Regions from separate parts of the Paenibacillus sp. MABNR03 genome, predicted to be linked through region 2. Evidence: predicted binding sites of a transcription regulator. Region 2 holds the regulator's gene; each other region holds the start of a gene.
The links. The regulator LexA, encoded in region 2, represses DNA repair genes until DNA is damaged. The targets are predictions, from matches to a motif close to CGAACATATGTTCG.
Positions count from the first base shown of each region.

Region 1: AAIH57_RS02870 (DNA polymerase IV) is a predicted target of LexA. The motif match lies at 1,993-2,006, and genes of this name have one in related genera.
Region 3: addB (helicase-exonuclease AddAB subunit AddB) is a predicted target of LexA. The motif match lies at 1,807-1,820, and genes of this name have one in related genera.

Region 1 covers NZ_JBCIYR010000001.1:657,326-661,756, forward strand. Annotated here, with positions in the region: gene AAIH57_RS02860 (DUF1572 family protein) at 5-538, opposite strand; gene AAIH57_RS02865 (MBL fold metallo-hydrolase) at 696-1,673, shown strand; gene AAIH57_RS02870 (DNA polymerase IV) at 2,053-3,270, shown strand; gene AAIH57_RS02875 (YolD-like family protein) at 3,267-3,632, shown strand; gene AAIH57_RS02880 (hypothetical protein) at 3,613-3,990, shown strand; gene AAIH57_RS02885 (anti sigma factor C-terminal domain-containing protein) at 4,267-4,431, opposite strand, start outside.
Region 2 covers NZ_JBCIYR010000001.1:1,991,847-1,996,277, reverse strand. Annotated here, with positions in the region: gene glnA (type I glutamate--ammonia ligase) at 1-328, shown strand, start outside; gene AAIH57_RS08390 (aldehyde dehydrogenase) at 560-1,855, shown strand; gene lexA (transcriptional repressor LexA) at 1,958-2,584, opposite strand; gene AAIH57_RS08380 (LysM peptidoglycan-binding domain-containing protein) at 2,880-3,257, shown strand; gene AAIH57_RS08375 (DUF896 domain-containing protein) at 3,354-3,563, shown strand; gene AAIH57_RS08370 (hypothetical protein) at 3,693-4,205, shown strand; gene AAIH57_RS08365 (HAD family hydrolase) at 4,233-4,431, shown strand, end outside.
Region 3 covers NZ_JBCIYR010000003.1:431,380-435,810, forward strand. Annotated here, with positions in the region: gene AAIH57_RS17120 (class I SAM-dependent rRNA methyltransferase) at 325-1,704, shown strand; gene addB (helicase-exonuclease AddAB subunit AddB) at 1,886-4,431, shown strand, end outside.

The DNA of each region.
Region 1 (4,431 bases), 1.3 Mb from region 2:
CACATTAATGATATAACCCCGTTAAATGCTCATCGGTTGGTTGCAAAATCTTCGATAAAAGTACAATCTGACCAGTGTGATAGCCGTAATGTGCAGCCACTTTAATTAAAATGGCGCGGACGATTTTATGTTCTTTAGCATCCTGGACTTCGTCTTCACTGCGATTCATACGATTCCAATCCGCCAGCTCATAGGGGATGGTCACTTCACGGGACAAGTCGTTCTCACCGAGACCTGATAAAATGCTCTTCGATTCTGAACGCACGTATTGAAGCTTGGCAATCAATTGATCGCGGGTGAGTCCCCCCGTCATTTCAAACTCAAGCGAACGTTCCCGGATGAGTGGTTTTGCTCCAATCCCTGTAACAAGATTCTGATATTCATTGCCAGCAAGATGCAAGCAATAATTCCCCGCACTGTTCATCCCAGGCTGGAGCTTCGTCCAGATCTGTTCATCACTCAGCCTGTTCAGACTTGTTTTAATGCGATCCAGCTGTTTGTCCATATCTTCCATAACGTCCTGGATGAGTTCAACCATGATACTCAGTCCTCCAATCATAATGGTTTGTTGATAAATGGGATTAGACAACGGAAGGCGAATTGATTATAAACGAACAATCCATTAATATAAGTCTATTATTAAACGATTATGATAAATATCATACCGAAACCATTACTAAGATAGAAGGGATTAGATGAAAAAATACGAAAATCAGATTCCAACATCCATGGGTATGAATTTGAAGGCAATGCTGAGCATGCTCCGGGATTCTCTTAAGGGTAGTCAGGAACGAAGACCCGTGAGTAATATCCCAATGGTGAAAAGTGAGTTCGCCCAAACGTTAAACCCTGCCGATGATCCGCAGGTGACATGGTTTGGCCATTCGGCCTTTTTGCTGGAGCTGGAAGGATACAGACTGCTTTTTGATCCGATGTTGGGTCACCGTCCTTCACCGGTGTCATGGGCAGGCACCAAACGATATACTACCGACCTGCCGATCGAACCGGAGGATCTTCCTGCCATTGATGCAATCATCTTATCTCATGACCATTACGATCATCTGGATTACTCTTCCATTCGAAAATTAAAGGACAAAACCGAACGGTTTATCGTGCCGATTGGTGTGCGTCGACGCTTGATTCAGATGGGTGTATCTGCGGACAAGATTACCGAGCATGGCTGGTGGGATGAACTTCGCTTCAAGGGCCTGACACTGGCTTGCACGCCTGCTAGACATTTCTCGGGGAGAGGGTTATTTGATCGTAATTCCACCTTATGGTGCTCATGGGTCATTGCCGGACAAAAGACTAGGGTTTTCTTTAGTGGGGACAGCGGGTATGGTCCACATTTCAAGGAAATTGGTGAAAAATACGGACCATTCCACTTAACCTTGATGGAATGCGGACAATATGACGAACGATGGGCCAATATTCATATGATGCCGGAAGAAACGGTACAAGCCCATCTGGATGTAAGAGGACAACTGCTTATTCCCATCCATTGGGGAGCATTCACCCTTGCCTATCATGCATGGAACGATCCGGTTGAGCGGATTAGCCAGGCTGCGCGCAGCTCTAATGTCGATATCGCAACACCGAAAATTGGAGAACAAGTGCGGATACATACCGGAGAGTACCCAACAGAACCATGGTGGAGATCTGGCAAGCGATAATCATACAGCGTTCAACTCAGCAATGAGTGGACGCTTTTCATTTATAATAGCATTGAGATTGCACTATAAGCATGGTCATTCATTATCCCAAGTAAATTCGGTTTCGATTTATTGAGTGTAGAGACAATTGAATGATGTATTTGCAAATAGACAAGTGAATTAATGATTGCTAATGTACTGACCTTGAGGGTTACCGCCTCAGGGTTTTTCTTTTGTCATAAGTCATCGTTTTCTGTATGTTGAGTATGACCTTATCTCGGATGAATATAAATATTTACCTCTTGCATAAAGAACGTGTGTTCGGTTTATAATATATATACAAACATACGTTCTTAAATATACAGGAGTGATTTCAGTGTTGCCTAAGCAGCGAACCATTATGCTCATCGATATGCAGTCGTTTTATGCTTCAGTCGAAAAGGCAAAAATGCCTCAATACAAAAATAGACCACTAGCCGTCGCAGGCGATCCAGCAAGACGTTCTGGCATTATTCTTGCCGCTTGTCCATTGGCCAAAGCTAAAGGTGTATCTACCGCTGAACCACTCTGGCAGTCTCTTCAGAAGTGCCCTGAATTGATCATTGTCAAACCTCACATGCAGGAATACATCGAAGTATCCACTCAAATCATGTCCATTATTGAGGAGTTCACCGATCTGGTTGAACCGTACAGTATAGACGAATTATTCGCTGATTTTACAGGGTCTATGCATCTATTCGGTAATGATCCAATCGATTTGGCGAAGCAAATTCAAGACAAAATCTATAATGAAACAGGCGTTTACGCAAGAGCAGGCATTGGTGAAAACAAAATCATCAGTAAATTGTGCTGCGATATGATCGCTAAAAAAGCGGAGGGTGGCATTTTCCACTTAAAGAAAGAGGAGTTACACCTCCACATTGGAGATAAGCCCATCCGAGATATGTGGGGGATTGGCTCAAGAATGGAGAAACATCTGTGGAAGATGGGTATCCGAACCATTAGAGATCTGGCAAATACGCCTCTTTCCAAATTAAGAAGTAAATGGGGCGTTAATGGAGAGGTCATCTGGAGAGTCGCAAATGGACTAGACAACTCGCCGGTAACCGTCAACACGCACAGTACACAAAAGGATATCGGAAACGGAATGACCCTGCCTAGAGATTACACAGAGGCTTGGGAGATCGAAGTGGTTATCCTCGATATCTGTACAGAAGTGTGCAGAAGAGCCCGTAAAAAGGGACTGATGGGTAGTGTTGTATCCGTAAGTGTGTCTGGAGCGGATTTCGACCACCCAACTGGTTTTCACAGGCAGGTTAAACTGTCTGATCCTACTAACATAACCGTTGATGTGTGCAAGATAGCGAAACGCATCTTCCATCAACACTGGGATGGGCAACCTGTGCGACGTGTGGGCGTGTCCCTTTCTCAATTATCCAGCGCGGATACATATCAACTATCTTTTTTTGATGATCAGGAGCAGAAACGGGCCATTGATCAGGTGATGGACGACATTAAGGATCGATTTGGCGACATTGCCATTTTACGAGCGAGCTCCATTACGGCTGCTGGTCAAGCGATCGATAGAGCATCTAAAATTGGAGGGCATTACAAATGAGCAAAAAACTTGAGGCCAATGGATTATGGGAATCGAGCCGCATGATGCTTCCACAACATAAAGAACGAATTATACAGCATCGTACTCAAATTCATTATCAAGCGAAACCACTGATTCATGAAGATGAGTGGGAGATGATTGCTCAAAATGTAGATATGTCGCTTAACTATACGTTGCAAGCAACCATTGAAGTGTTTAATGAGTCGGGCAATCGGTATATACACGGGATCGTCACTTCAGTCAGTACCTTTGGAAAGAAAATCAAAATTGAAATGGAGCATGGATTTGAATGGGTCGATTTTGATCAATTGGTCACTGTTAAGCTTGAAGAAGGAGGCGTGTATGGTGAGACAGACTTCTGAAGAACTTGCACTTGTGAAGAGGCTGGTAGAGCTCCCCTATCTTTTAGGTGCTCTGGAGGTAGATAAGCATAAAATATACGCTTCAAACTTTAAGATGAAATCTGTGTATGTTGACTACTTGGACGGTACCCAAAAGAAAATTGCTTTAGAGATGTACAAATCAAAACAAAGTTTAAAGGAGCACCATATAAAAATCATTGATGAAAAGAGATCCGAGCTGAGTTTAACGGTAAATTATTCGGTAAGAGGTTACATTCATAAAATGACACTATTGTGGAGCAAAGTGAAAGTCGATGTAACCTTAATGCTTACTGAACATATGAACGTTGATATTACGGATTTGCTCAAACAAACATAGAGTTAGAGGAAGAATACGTATATAACTTCATAGGGTGGATATAATGTAGTTACAACCATTGTTTTCTTCTCCCAATTGGGTAAGCCGGCCTTTGATGTAGAAGGGTCGGTATTTTTTTGTCTTTAATGTTAATACAAATGATACAGGAATCTTTTAGAAATGAAACCTCTTAAAGTGAGTTGAAAAAGAGATGATACATTGGATTAATAGTTATCATCTCTTACTGATATCGAACTTAACGGTACAATAGGATTAGTCAACCGCCCAATTGCTATCTCAATCCCAGTTCCAGACCTCTACACGGCTCAATTGGAAATGATGGAATTCAGCTAACTTTGTAAGTTTCTCCAACTCTCTCACGGGACCTGTAACAACCACCCCATATACTTGAACTCCATTCTCCTCTAAGTAGGCAAGGCGCTGTTTATCTTTTGCAGCCTC
Region 2 (4,431 bases):
CCCGGATCCGGCTGCGAACCCTTACTTGGCTTTGGCCGTTCTATTGAAAGCTGGTCTGGATGGAATCAAACGTGAGCTTTCCTTGCCAGCACCAATTGACCGTAACATTTACATCATGTCAGAAGAAGAGCGTGTGGAAGAAGGAATTCCAAGCTTGCCTGCTGACCTGAAAGAAGCTTTGAACGAATTGATCCGCAGTGAAGTAATCTGTGATGCTCTTGGCGATCACGCCCTGGCTCACTTCTACGAGCTGAAAGAAATTGAGTGGGATATGTATCGTACACAAGTCCACCAATGGGAACGCGATCAATACATTACTTTGTACTAATACCGGAAGCCCTTGGCGCATTAGCGCTGAGGGCTTTTTTATGTGAATAGTAGGAAATTAAAGAGGAGGAGGGTCAGTCCGGAAGCGATGTCTTATCGGAATGAAAGAGACAATACATAGGAACTGGAGAAAATATACATATTTTATATGTTGATATTTTCATATTAGTAAGATATAATTCAATTATATTTTGGGCAATTTAATTTTAAAATATTAATTGGAGATGTTGTTATGGAACAAGCGAAGCAGCTCGTAGCAAGCCAGCGAGCTTTCTTTTATACAGCCCAAACCAAAAATATTGATTATCGTATTCGTGCTCTTCAACAATTAAGACAGGGAATTCAGAAATACGAGCAACGGATATTGGACGCCCTGCGTGCGGATCTGAATAAATCTGAAGCTGAGGCGTATAGCTCTGAGATTCGCATCGTTTTAGGTGAATTGGATTTTGCATTAGATCATCTAAAAGATTGGGCGGCGCCAAAAGCTGTGCCCACAAGTTCTCTCATTCCTGATGGCGTGAGCACTATTTACTCCGAACCTTATGGGGTAGCTCTTATTATTGCACCATGGAACTATCCGTTCCAACTAGCCTTTGGTCCTTTAATCGGTGCGATAGCTGCGGGTAACTGTGCCATTATCAAACCATCTGAATTAACCCCGTCTGTATCACGACTTACTCATGATTTGGTCGAAGAGATCTTCCCTATGGAGTATGTAGCGGTCATGGAAGGTGAAGTTGAGACAAGCACAGCCTTGTTGAATGAGAAGTTTGATTACATCTTTTTTACAGGCAGCACGGGTGTTGGCCGCATTGTAATGAAGGCAGCAGCTGAACATCTCACTCCGGTCACCCTTGAATTGGGGGGTAAGAGCCCGGTAATCGTTCATAAAGATGCTGATTTGCAGCTAGCTGCTCAGCGGATTGTTCGGGGCAAGTTTCTAAATGCGGGTCAGACCTGTGTCGCTCCGGATTACTTGCTTGTACATCAAGATGTACACGACAAACTGCTTGAACTGATTGCGACAGAGATCAAAGACAAATTTGGTGAAGATGTGATACGAAATACTGATTTTCCTCACATCGTCAATGCTCGTAACTTTGATCGTTTATCGGTTTTCCTTAATGGTGAGAATGCTCTAATCGGTGGTCGCTCTGATCGGGATCAGCTGCTGATTGAACCAACAGTGCTTGGAAATGTGGATTGGAATTCGCCTGTTATGCAAGAAGAGATCTTCGGTCCTATTCTACCTGTGATGATATACAATGATCTTAACCCTCTACTGGATGAGATTGTGCGACGTCCAAAGCCGCTGGCGCTATATCTCTTCACAGAGGATGAGGAACTCCAGAATCAGATTCTGGAACAAGTCTCCTTCGGGGGAGGATGCATTAATGATACGTTATCACATATGACTTCACATTTTTTGCCGTTTGGTGGTGTTGGAGACAGTGGTATGGGGGCATACCATGGTCAGAAGAGCTTTGATGTGTTCTCTCATCACAAAAGCATCCTAAAACGTTGAAAAGTGGAATTAAAATTAGGTGAAACAAAAAAAGAGGTTGTCCTGGCGAACAGGACAGCCTCTTTGAAAATTTCATTTCATCTTGATTCGCTGCAGAGAATGCTAGTGAATATCGCGGAAAAGGCCAATGACTTTACCTAAAATGCTTACGTGTTTCAGGCGAAGTGGCTCAAATGTGGCATTCTCAGGCTGAAGGCGAATGTGATCTTTTTCTTTGTAAAATGTTTTGACCGTCGCTTCGTCATCTTCAGTCATCGCAACGACAATATCACCGTTATCTGCTGTTTGCTGCTGGCGCACGATAACATAGTCACCATTGACGATCCCTGCTTCAATCATACTGTCTCCAACGACAGAGAGCATAAATACCTTCTGTTCACCGACATAATGAGTGGGAAGGGGGAAATAATCTTCAATGTTTTCTGTTGCAGTAATAGGGACCCCTGCTGTGACTTTACCTACAACAGGAATACGGGCAACACTATGTGCAAACTGATGGGAGTGCTCGGATTCCTCTTGACTTAATAGTTCGATGGCTCTTGGTTTGGTAGGGTCACGTCTAATTAGACCTTTCTTCTCCAAGCGATCCAGGTGTCCGTGGACCGTTGAGCTGGAAGCCAGTCCAACAGCTTCTCCAATTTCTCGTACGGAAGGAGGATATCCCTTCAACCGGACTTCATTGCGTATAAACTCCAGAATAGCCTGCTGCCTGCTGGATATCTTCGACATACCGTATCAACCCCATTTTAGTAACGTTTGGGAAAATTATAACATAGAACCTCCGTTCGTACAAACATAAGTTCTAAATAAAATGCGATAAAATCAACGATTATGAATGGGAGTATAGCGTTTGTTACCAAACCGTTACGAAAAGTGAGAATTGGACTGTTATTTATAATCAAGTTACAGAAATTAGGTGATGAAAATAAAGCGAACAATTGTTCTAAAAATCTGTTGTACAAAACAAGTGTTCGTGTTATATTGATTTCAACAGATAGGAACAAACGTTTGGAGGACGATTGATATGAGATATTCTACTTATCAAAGTATTTATGAACCGGTGAATTCGGAAGCGGTCAAGTCTAACATAGGTCATGTTAAGAGATTGTTTGCAGATGCCAAGATTCCAACATGGATGTTGAAATTGATTATGGTATCGTTAATCATATTTGTTGGTTGCAGTACCGTTTTGACTGTATTTGCAGGGGATGAGGGTGACGTTCTTCCCGGAGGGAAAATAGCGGTGTCTCAGGGAGAGACGCTATGGAGCATTTCTTTGGAACATAAACCGGAAAATATGGATACACGTGTATATATAGAAGCAATGAAGAAAGTAAATCAACTTGAATCGACTTCAATTCAAGCAGGGCAAGTGTTGATTTTGCCTCAGTTTACACCCTAATTTCATGATTCATACGACCGTGTAAGTAGTAGCCTTGACAAGCTGCCTCGATCATGTCAAAGTTAGTATGACTTTGTATTTTTGGAGGGGACAAGCTTGGATATAGATAGCCTGGTAGCACGTATTAATGAATTGGCTCGTAAACAAAAGTCCACTGGACTGACGGAGGAAGAACTTGCTGAACGGGCCAAACTTAGAGAAATTTACTTGAGCAACATCCGCAGCAACTTCAGACAGCAACTGGATTCTATTGAAATTGTAGATGATGAAAACGATCAAGGCCGCCAAGGCAAACTCAAACACTAAAAGAAACCTAATGATATCTTGATGATATTTAGGTTTCTTCCTGTTATTTTGAGAATGCAAATTTATAGGGGGAATGTTGGTTTACGTTTTTTGTAAGCCGATACAAAGAAGACATAAAGGGGGATTCTCATGGCTCGTTCGTTCGAGAGAACGGTTCGGAAAAATTCAAAGCAGTTGAATCAGCAGCGCAAAAAAAATGGTCAACCGATTTCGGGTTCGCCCGGTGAAGACATTTTTAAAGGACGCAGTCTCCTGTTTCCTATTTTCCTGATCGGACTTGCGTTATTGTATCTGTTTATGAGCACATTTCTTGTTAAAGCTCCGATGACAACATGGGACTGGGTTACCATGCTGTTGTATGTATTTTTGGCTGTGATCTTTATGCTCCGCCGTCCTTACATTAAAATCGGGAGCAACCGAATTATAACAACCAAAGGGAATCGTGAACGCTCCATCGGAGTAGATGACATCGTTAAGTTCCGATTCGAGCAGGGAACGGTAGTTATCGAGCATAACAGCCGTGGCAAAAGATGGGTGTTCACTAAACTATTGAACCGTTATGATACAGATGCAATTTCGGAACGACTTCTGAAATTTGCCAAAGCACATCAGATTACTGTAGAAACAGACGAGAAAAAGTAATTATTCACAAAGGGGAAGATGACCGGAATGGCATTAAAAGCGATTTTGTTCGACCTGGATGATACTTTGTTGTGGGATGAACGCAGTGTGCGTGAAGCATTCCATGAAACTTGCCTGCTCGCTTCTCAAGAAACCGGCATTAAGCCTGAAGATCTGGAGGAAGCAGTTCGTAACGAAGCTCGAAGTCTTTACGAATCATATGAAACTTTCCCGTTCACCAAAATGA
Region 3 (4,431 bases), on a different contig from region 2:
GTGAAAAGGAATCAAAAAATCTGGGGATAACAGCGATCGGAGGACCAATCCGTCCCCGTAATGGTAGCATGACTTTGCATTTGGGTCATACCTACCTCACAAATTCAAAAGAAACGGTGATTCGTGCAAACGGAGCTGAGGGGACGGAATTGGATCTGAAGAAGCGAAGCGTTCGCGTTTATCCCCGGATTTTCCCTTAGTGAAAAGGGAATCAGAAAAATCTGGGGATAACAGCGATCGGAAGACCAATCCGTCCCCGTAGCGTCTCCCTTTGCACTAAACCTATCTTTTTAACTAACTAACAACAAAGGAAGTGGATTTACCTTGCCATCGGTTACACTGGAACGCAGTCGCAAAAAGCGGCTTGAACATGCACATCCATGGATATATAACAACGAGATTGCCTCGGTTGACGGGAACCCGGAACCGGGAGATCTGGTCAATGTACTGAATCATCAGGGCCGCTATCTGGCAACAGGGTACTACAACCCGGCATCACAAATTACAGTGAGAGTCGTCTCCTATCAACCGTTGGAGTTTGAACAAATGGACACGGCTTTTTTCGCTGCCCGTTTCAGTGACTGCTTGCGTCACCGGGAACGCTTTATCCGGGATGGCGAGGCCTATCGTCTGGTTTATGGCGAAGCTGATTTTCTGCCGGGTCTGATCGTTGATCGTTTTGGCAGTATCCTCGTTGTGCAGCTGCTTACGCTAGGAATGGACCGCTGCCGTGAAGCCATCGTACAGGCTCTGATCGAAGTGATGCAGCCGGAGGGGATCTATGAGCGCAGCGACGTGCCTATTCGTGAGTTGGAAGGTTTGGAGCAGACGAAAGGACCGCTGTATGGGGACTGTCCACGTCATGTGACGGTAACCGAAAATGGATTGCTCATTAAAGTCGATATCGTAGAAGGTCAGAAAACGGGTTATTTCTTCGACCAGCGTGAGAATCGGGCAGCGATTGAACCTCTCATGAAGGGCTGGGGTTACAAAAGCGGAATCACCATGCAGCACGTGGAACAAGATGGAAGTGAGCAGCTGTTACCCGTGAATAAAAGTGGTAAAGTGGTGACCTTCCCGTATTGGGACGGCGCAACAGTACTGGAATGTTTTTCACACACAGGCAGCTTCACATTGAACGCTTGTAAATATGGGGCCAAAAAAGTGACATGCCTTGATATTTCAGAGCATGCTATTGAAAGTGCCCGCACCAATGTAGAATTAAACGGCTTCACAGATCGGGTAGAGTTTGTGGTCGCTGATGCATTCCAATACTTACGTGAACAGGTCAAAGGTATAGACGATCGCTCCGTACGCGCACGGGCAGCTGAACAGAAAGTGGATACCTCCAAAGCGCTTGCAGCCGGCGGCGGTAAAACGTTCGATGTGGTCATCCTTGACCCACCTGCCTTTGCCAAAACGAAATCCGCAGTTAAAGGAGCATGCCGTGGTTATAAGGATATTAACCTGCATGGCATGAAGCTTGTTAATGAGGGTGGATATTTGGTAACGGCAAGCTGTTCGTACCATATGCGCCCTGATCTCTTCCTGGAAACAATTGCGGATGCAGCCGAAGATGCAGGCAAAGTGCTGCGTTTGATCGAATGGAAAGCTGCAGGTAAGGATCACCCGCAAATTTTGGGTGTTGATGAGGGCCATTACTTGAAATTTGCCATTTTTGAAGTGCGCAGCAAAACAAACTGATCCCTCTTGGTTTATTAGATTCCATCACGAAACAAGTCCACGGTTATAAGCTGTGGGCTTTTTCCTGTTACAGGAGATCATCTTGGCTTTACCGGATTGTGGCAAACGTATGTTCCGAACCAGGTCAGATATGTTATACTGAGAATTAAAATCTTGTTCGTGACGGTTTGGAGGATTAAACATGTCCGTACGCTTTATTATTGGCCGGGCAGGCAGCGGGAAGACGACGCTGATTACCCGGGAAATTACGTCTCAGCTTCAACAGGAACCCCAAGGTAAACCTCTCATTTGGCTGGTTCCGGAGCAGAGTTCGTTTCGTTCTGAGCAGGCCCTGGTTTCTTCGGGTGCGATCAAAGGCACCATGCGTGCCGAAGTGCTGGGTTTTCGCCGATTGGCCTATCGTGTTATGCAGGAAGCGGGTGGTTCTGCTCGTATTCCAATCGGAGCCGAGGGGAAAAAGATGCTGCTCTATAAAGTGCTTCAGCGGCGCAAGGAAGAGTTGAAGCTTTTTGGTGCCTCTGGCAACCAGTTGGGATTTATCGGGCATTTGAATGATTTATATAGCGAATTCAAGCGATATGAACTTGATCCCGGTTCATTGGAAGAAGGGCTTTCTACATGGAGTTCATCTTCTTCGGCACCAATTTTGGGGGATAAGTTACATGATCTGCTTCTTATATATCGTGACTATGAACAGGAACTATCGGAACTCTACATCGATGATGAAGACACGCTGACAGAATTGAATGATCGTTTGTCAGAAAGTGCGCTTCTTCAGGATGCTCAGATATGGATCGATGGTTTTCAGGGATTTACCCCGCAGGAAATGAGTGTGATTGGACGGTTGATGCTTCAGGCTTCTTCCGTAACCATTACACTGACCCTGGATCGACCGTATGATCATGGGGCACTGCCCAGTGAACTGGATCTCTTCCATCCAACCGCGAGTGCTTACGCACGGCTCAAAGGTATGGCGGATGATCTGGGCGTTGGGAGCGAGACGTCAGTGCTTGATCCAGATGTTTTACCAAGATATGAGGAAAGTCCGGGTCTTGCCCATCTGGAATCTGGATTCGACCGCCGAATTCGTTGGAGAAGCGATGGCCGTGATGCTGGCATCAAAATGTATGCAGCTGAAAATCGCAGGGCAGAGATGGAAGGAGCACTGCGGGAAATGCGCAGATTAGCTCAGGATGAAGGTGTGCGTTACCGTGACATGGCGGTGCTCGTTCGTCAGCTGGATGCCTATGCCGATATCGCTGAACCATTGTTCAGAGACTATGACGTGCCAGTTTTCCTGGATCGCAGAAGAAGTGAGCTTCATCATCCGCTCGCCGAATTCATTCGTTCCGCAATTGATATTGTTCGTCGTCGCTGGCGTTATGAAGATGTATTTCGCTGTGTTAAAACAGATTTGCTGCTTCCTCGTGATGGCTCCATTACCCGTGAAGATATGGACCAGCTCGAAAACTATATTCTTGCCTGTGGGATCCACGGATACCGCTGGACGGATGGAAAACCATGGAAATATGTTCCGAGCCTGTCCCTGGAAGACAATGGCCAGGAAGGTCGAAGCCGAGGTCGTGAACAAATGCTGTCGTTGATGGAAAAATGCCGAACGGTCATTACGGATCCGATGGGTGTTTTTGAAAAACGGATGAACAAGGCCAAGACTGCCAGAGAACAGTGTGCTGCCTTGTATGGATTGCTGGAAGATGCAGAGATTCCATGGAAGCTGGAAGTGATGTCTGCTGAAGCGACAGCGCAGGGGGATCCAGAACGTTCGCGGGAACATCGTCAGATGTGGGGAGCAGTCCTGGATCTGCTGGACCAGATGGTGGACATGATGGGAGCCGAACGACTGGATATCGATTTGTTCGCTGGTCTGATGGAGACGGGTTTAACCGAACTGAAGCTCGGACTCGTTCCGCCGGCGCTGGATCAGGTGCTGGTCGGTTCCATGGATCGGACGCGGCTGCAGGATATCAAATATGTATTTATTCTGGGTGCCGTGGATGGTGAACTGCCGGCTGTACCGCAGGAGGATGGGGTATTAACCGAGCAGGAACGGGAGCTGCTGACCGAACGGGGCTTGGGTCTTGGACCGGGAACAACAAGACGAATGCTGGACGAGCGTTTTCTGATATATACCGCCCTGACTGCGGCCAGCAGGCAATTGTGGCTAAGTTATCCTGTGGCTGACGATGAGGGGAAAACACTGCTGCCATCGGAGATTGTAAGGCATGTACGCAAAATGTTTGGTTTGAATGAATCACCATTGCTTGCCCAGCCACCGGTAACGGATTCAGAAGAGACTCACTGGCCTTATGTCATTCATCCGGAGCAGAGTCTGTCTGTTCTGATTGGACAATTGCGTAGATGGCGCCGTGGTGAGGAGATTCCTGAACTCTGGTGGTCTGTCTACAACTGGCATCTGTCCGATGAGGCCCGAAGACCCCAGTTGGAACGATTGTTGGGATCGATTTTTTATCGTAATCGGGCACTGCCGTTGCGTACTTCGACGAGTCGCCGATTATATGGTACAGAGGTGCGGACGAGTGTTTCGCGGATGGAACGATTTGTGGCGTGTCCATTCTCCCATTTTGCCTCCCATGGATTGCGATTAAAAGAACGGCAATTATATCGACTTCAGGCACCGGATATTGGGCAGTTGTTCCATGCTGCACTAAGTCAATTGGCTATACGGCTGCGCGAAGAGAACCGAAG